2 regions of the Clostridium sp. HMP27 genome follow, and region 1 is predicted to be linked to the other one. Evidence: riboswitches for the same ligand, from Rfam matches in the RefSeq annotation. Region 1 holds a riboswitch; the other holds the start of a gene.
The links. A riboswitch is a leader RNA that binds a small molecule or an ion and turns the genes downstream of it on or off. The one in region 1 is predicted to bind S-adenosylmethionine.
Positions count from the first base shown of each region.

Region 2: another riboswitch for S-adenosylmethionine. It lies ahead of DP68_RS04555 (M20 family metallopeptidase); the one in region 1 lies ahead of metF (methylenetetrahydrofolate reductase [NAD(P)H]).

Region 1 covers NZ_JMFY01000001.1:209,543-212,969, forward strand. Annotated here, with positions in the region: gene DP68_RS00980 (aminotransferase class I/II-fold pyridoxal phosphate-dependent enzyme) at 1-1,076, shown strand, start outside; SAM riboswitch class I at 1,156-1,267, shown strand; gene metF (methylenetetrahydrofolate reductase [NAD(P)H]) at 1,396-2,298, shown strand; gene DP68_RS00990 (S-ribosylhomocysteine lyase) at 2,370-2,825, shown strand; gene DP68_RS00995 (vitamin B12 dependent-methionine synthase activation domain-containing protein) at 2,858-3,427, shown strand, end outside.
Region 2 covers NZ_JMFY01000008.1:31,639-35,065, reverse strand. Annotated here, with positions in the region: gene DP68_RS04560 (methionine ABC transporter ATP-binding protein) at 1-795, opposite strand, end outside; SAM riboswitch class I at 903-1,013, opposite strand; SAM riboswitch class I at 1,338-1,448, shown strand; gene DP68_RS04555 (M20 family metallopeptidase) at 1,602-2,801, shown strand; gene arcA (arginine deiminase) at 2,897-3,427, shown strand, end outside.

The DNA.
Region 1 (3,427 bases):
ATGACGTAATATCTCTTGGAGTTGGAGAACCGGATTTTGTAACTCCATGGAATATAAGAGAAGCCGGCATTTATTCCCTAGAAAAAGGGCATACACACTATTCTTCGAATGCAGGCCTTATTGAACTTAGAGATGAAATTTCATCATATTTAAATAGGAAGTATGATTTAAAGTATAATGCTGATAATCAAATACTTGTTACTGTTGGAGGAAGTGAGGGCATTGATATAGCGCTTAGGGCATTGGTTGCAGAAGGTGATGAAGTTATTATACCGGAACCAAGTTTCGTTGCATATAAAGGATGCACTGTTTTCACTGGTGCTAAACCAGTGGTTATTAATCTTAGAGCTGAAGATGAATTTAAATTAACTCCAGAGTTGCTTGCTCAGGCGATAACTCCAAAGACTAAAGTAGTTATTGTGCCTTTTCCAAATAACCCAACTGGAGCCATTATGACAAGGGAAGAATTATCAGCAATTGTAGATGTTCTTAAAGATAAGGACATAATTGTATTATCAGATGAGATATATTCTGAATTAACTTATGAAGGAGAGCATGTTTCTATTGCAAGCTTTCCGGAAATGTACGAAAAAACTATAGTTATCAATGGTTTTTCAAAATCTTACGCTATGACAGGGTGGAGAATGGGCTATGTTTGTGGACATCGTATATTAATAGATGCTATGAAAAAGATTCATCAATATGCAATTATGTGTTCTAATACAACGGGTCAATATGCTGCTATTGAAGCTTTGAAAAATAGTGATAGAGATGTTCAAGAAATGGTCAGAGAATACAATAGAAGAAGAAGAGTAATGGTAAATGGATTTAGAAAGATGGGGCTTGATTGTTTCGAACCTAAGGGGGCATTTTATTTATTCCCATGTATAAAATCAACTGGGTTAACATCAGATGAGTTTTGTGAAAGACTTCTAATGAAGGAAAAAGTGTTAGCGGTTCCAGGACACGCGTTTGGAGAGTGTGGAGAAGGGTTCGTAAGAACCTGTTATGCTTCTTCAATGGATAACATTATGGAAGCACTTAAAAGAATAGAAAGATTTGTTAGAGATTGTTAATATAAAAACTTTGAGGGAAATAAACAAAAGGTTGACATTAATAAAATACACATATATAATCATAAGAAAAACAGAATATTTCTTATCAAGAGAGGTGGAGGGACTGGCCCTGTGAAGCCCGGCAACCGGTATGTATTTTTATAATTCATACAATGGTGCCAATTCCTGCAGCGAAAGCTGGAAGATAAGGATGGCAATAGGCATAAAGACCTAAAGGATATCCTTTAGGTCTTATTTTTTTATTAAGTATACAAAACTTTCAGTGAAAAGCAAAGATTTTAATCTAATAATAAAAAATCATTTATTAGGGGGCTCGAAAATGTATATAAAAGACATATTCTCACGCAAGAAACCGATAATATCCTTTGAGATTTTTCCACCTAAAAAAGAATCTTCAATCGATACTATATATAATACAATTGATGAATTAGCACCTTTGAAACCAGATTATATCAGTGTAACCTATGGGGCAGGTGGAAACAGTGAAACTAGGAATAAGACTGTAGAGATAGCTTCTATTATAAAAAATAAATATAATATTGAAGCACTAGCGCACCTAACGTGCATGACATCTACTAGAGACGAAGTCAATGGAATTTTGAATGATTTAAAAGAAAACAATATTAAAAATGTACTAGCACTTAGAGGAGATTTGCCTCAAGACACAAACTTTAAATTCCCAGAACCTCTTCATTTTAAATATGCAGAAGATTTAATAAAAGATATAAAGAATCATGGGGATTTTTGTATAGCGGCAGCGTGCTATCCGGAGACCCATATTGAAAGCAATAGCGCAGACGAGGATTTTAAAAATCTTAAAAGCAAAGTAAACTCAGGAGTGGATTTTATGATAACTCAATTATTTCTTAATAATAAGTTTTTTTATGACTTTAAGCAAAGGGCAGAGGATAAGAAAATAAACATTCCTATTGAAGTAGGTATTATGCCTGTGATAAATAGTAAACAAATAGTTAGAATAGCAAGTTTATGTGGCGCACATATTCCAGAGAAATTTACGAAAATAATAAATAAATATATAGATAACCCGCAGGCATTAAGAGATGCTGGGATTGCCTATGCTACAGAGCAAATAATTGATTTGTTGTCTTCAGGAGTAGATGGCATTCACATATATACAATGAATAATCCAGAGGTAGCTAAAAAGATAGTATCTAACATAGATTCTATTGTAAGTGCATTAAATAGTGAGAATAGGCTTTAATGATTTTAAAAACCATTATTTAATATAAGTATAGGTTATATTAATATATAAATTATAGGGAGGAATTTTATATGGAAAAGGTAGAAAGCTTTCAATTAGATCACAGGAAGGTTAGTGCACCATATGTAAGAAAAGCAGGAGTTCTTAATGGGAAAAATGGTGATAAAGTAACAAAGTTTGATTTAAGGTTTTTGCAACCAAATCAGGAGGCAATGCCAACGGCATCATTACATGCTTTAGAACATCTTCTTGCAGGATATTTAAGGGAGCACTTGGAAAATGTAATTGATTTATCGCCAATGGGATGCAGAACTGGGTTTTACCTTATACTGTGGGGAGATGTAGAATCAACAACAGTAAAAAATGCTCTTGAAACATCTTTAAAACAAGTACTACAATCAGATGAAGTACCAGCAGCTAATGATCTTCAATGTGGCAACTATAAGGATTTATCTTTATTCGGAGCAAAAGAGTATGCGAGATATGTTTTGGATAAGGGATTTAGTACTACATTTTATAAAGACTAAATTATATATAGGTAACTTTGAGGGGGATAAGGATGCATATAGATAAAAAAGAAGTCCTAAGATATCTTGGATATAAAAATGGAGTTATTGATACGAATATAAATTTGTTAATAGACGAATGCATAAATGAAGTAAAAGAAATTTCAAATTGTAAATACACATATAAAATATTTGATATTGAGAAAAGTAGGGAACAAGTAAGATTATTAGAAAGCAATTTGGTGTTCAAAGGAAAAGATATATTGGAACATCTTAAGGAGTCATCTATGTGCGCTGTTATGGCAGCAACCCTTGGAAGCAATATGGATACTAAAATAAGGTATTATGAAAAAGTAAGCATGACTAGAGCACTAATATTAGATGCATGTGCATCTGTATGCGTAGAATGGATTTGTGATGAGGCTCAAAAGGAGATACAAAAGGAAGCTCGAAGTAAAACACTAGACATTACCTATAGATATAGCCCTGGATATGGAGATTTTTTAATAGATATTCAACCCCAAATAATAAGTGCTTTAGATACACAAAAAAACATAGGGCTTACAGTAACTGAAAATTATATTTTAATACCAAGAAAATCAGTAAGTGCAGTAATAGGATTT
Region 2 (3,427 bases), on a different contig from region 1:
TTCAGTAAGCTCTCCTATAAAGGACTCCTTATCTAAAACCTCATAAATCTTATCATAATGAAATACTGTAGATACAAAATCCTTAGTCATTTGTGCCTTAGGATTTATAAATATCTGAAGAACATCTCCTTCTTCAATAACTTCTCCCCCCTCCATTACTGCTACCTTATGGCATATTTCTTTAACAACTTCCATTTGATGAGTAATGATAACTATTGTAAGTCGTAATTCTTCATTTATTTGTTTTAAAAGCTTTAGAATGGATCCAGTTGTCTGAGGATCTAATGCTGAAGTAGCTTCATCACATAAAAGCACCTGTGGGTCATTTGCTAGTGCTCTAGCAATGGCAACTCTTTGCTTTTGTCCTCCACTTAGCTCTCCAGGATAAACCTTTATTTTATCGCTTAATCCCACTAATTCCAAAAGGCTTTCTACCTTTTGCTTTATTTGTTCTTTAGTAAGACCTTTTCCTTTAAGAGGATAGGCTACATTTTCAAATACATTTCTACTCCTCATAAGATTAAAGTGCTGAAAAATCATACCTATCTTTTCCCTAGTTTTTCTAAGCTCCTTCGGTGATAACTTTGTGAGGTTTTTCCCATTTACAATTACCTCGCCGCAAGTAGGAGATTCAAGTAAATTAATACATCTAATTAAAGTACTTTTCCCTGCTCCACTATATCCGATAATTCCCATTATCTTGCCAGCTTCTACATGTAAGTTCACTCCCTTCACAGCCTCTATCTTATGCTCTTTAGTTTCATAGACTTTTTTAACATCCTTTAAATAAATCATTCATTTCCCTCCCCAAATAAAATAAAAAATCCTCTTTCCCAGATGAGAAAGAGGATAACTTCAATAAAAAAAGCCCCATGGAAGGACCGCTTTTAAACTATTACCTTCCCTCATCTTTCAGACTAATGTCTGCAGGATTTAGCACCTTGCTTTGCAAATAAGCATTGCTGGTTGCTGAAGCTTCATCGGGCCAGTCCCTCTGCTTCTCTAGATAAGGATCTATATTCGATTTTTAAGTTAGCATTTTCTGCTTGAGACTTATTATATTCTCATCTTTTTTAAATGTCAATAAAATTTTTTATAGAAAAATAAACTTTTTTTGCTATTCATATAATAAATATACTTTAATATATTTGGGGAAAGTATTGAAAAATAAATTATTAAATTAAACATAATTCACAAAATTTTTTATTTAATCATGTAATAATCATACATTACCGTCAATCCAACAAACATTATAAATTTGTTGACAATTCTTACTTATGCATATATAATCTTACTCAATTAATCTTTGTCATGATAAAGTTAAAAGTTAATAAGTATCCTTATCAAGAGAGACCGAGGGATTGGCCCTATGACGTCTCAGCAACCAGCAGGTATCATTAGCCTGTATGGTGCTAAATCCAACAGAAGTTTGTTCTGGTAGATGAGGGAAGGTGTTAAATTTAAATATTGCTCTTATAAGAGTTTATGTTTTAAAATCTTCTTCCATCTAGGAAGAAGATTTTTATTTTATCTAATTTTATTATCGCAAGTTTATAAAGACTAGTATCTTTATATGCTTATAAAAAGGGGGAACTATTACAATGAGTAAAATATTAAATAACTATCAAAAAAGCATTATTGATAAATTGGACAATGAAAGAGATAAATATATAAAAATAAGTCATCAAATTCATGATAATCCGGAGATAGGTAATCAAGAGTTTTTTGCATCTAGACTTCTTGCAGATACCTTGGCTGATTCAGGTTTTTCTGTAGAAAGAGCTGTAGCAGGTCATGATACTTCCTTTATAGCAAGAAAAAAATCAACAAAGCTTGGAGGTCCTACTATAGGATTTTTAGCAGAATATGATGCCTTGCCAGGACTAGGACACGCCTGTGGGCATAATATGATTGGAACAATTAGTACGGCAGCCGCTATTTCCCTTTCATGCCTTTTAGATGAAATAGGTGGAGAAGTCGTAGTCCTAGGTACTCCTGCAGAAGAAGGTGGACCAAATGGAAGTGCCAAAGCAAGTTTTGTTAATCATAATTTGCTTCAGGGTATAGATGCTTGTATGATAATTCATCCAGCAAATACAACAGGGGTAACTGGAAATTCTCTAGCTGTGGACCCACTTGATTTCGAATACATAGGCAAATCAGCCCATGCCTCAGGTTCACCTGAAAAGGGTATTAATGCCCTAGATTCGGTTATTCAGCTTTTTAACGGTATAAATGCCTTAAGGCAACATGTGCCTACGGATGTACGCATACATGGAATTATTACTCATGGTGGTGATGCCCCAAATATAGTGCCTGATTATGCAAAAGCAAGATTTTTTATTCGTGCAGCTACTAGAAAAATTTGTGATGAAGTTACCTCTAAAATTAAAAACATTGCGCAAGGTGCTGCTCTTGCCACTGGTGCGAAACTAAATATAATAGCCTTTCAAAATAAAGTTGACAACTTTCTTATCAATAAAAGTTTTGATGAACTATTTATTGAAAGTTCTAACTTGCTTGGTTTAGAAATAAGCACCAAGGCAAAAGAGGGATTAGGGTCAACAGATGCAGGAAATATAAGTCAGGTTGTTCCTACTATACATCCTCATATAAAAATTGGTGGTAATACCTTAGTAGGACATACCCCTGAATTTTGTGAAGCATCTGTTTCTAAGGAAGCCGATGAGGCATTAATTATCGGTGCAAAAGCTCTAGCAATTACTGGACTCACTTTGATTACAAATAAAGATAAATTACAAAAAATAACATCTGAATTTAATAGAATTAAATCCAATTAATCTTTAATCCATTTCTATGTAAATATAAATTAGCATAATATTTTATTGAATTGATAAACTAATGGTTAGAATAGATAATAGAAAGGATGAAGCCTATGTATTCTAACCCAAGTATTTCTGTTTACAACGAAATAGGAAAACTAAAATGTGTACTACTTCACTGCCCTGGGGAAGAAATTGAAAATATAGTGCCAGATTATTTAAGAAGACTTTTATTTGATGAAATTGCTTATTTAAAACAAGCTCGCAAAGAGCACACTGAATTTGCCAATATTTTAAAAAAAGAAGGTGTGGAGGTCCTATACTTAACAGATTTGATGGCAGAAATCTTACAATATCCACAAATCAGGCAAGAGTTTTTGACAGAGTTTATGGAGGAAGGCGGTGTAGTTACATGGGGCTTGCAAGAAGCCATTATGGAATTATTTAACCCATATTCCCCTCATGAACTTATAAGAAAATGTATATCTGGAGTACGTAAAGAGGAACTTAGGCATATTAAGCCTAAATCACTAGGCGATATGGTTAAAAATCCTTACCCATTTTATTTGGATCCTATTCCAAATCTTTATTTTCAAAGGGATCCATTTGCCTCAATTGGAAGAGGGATTTCTTTAAATGTGATG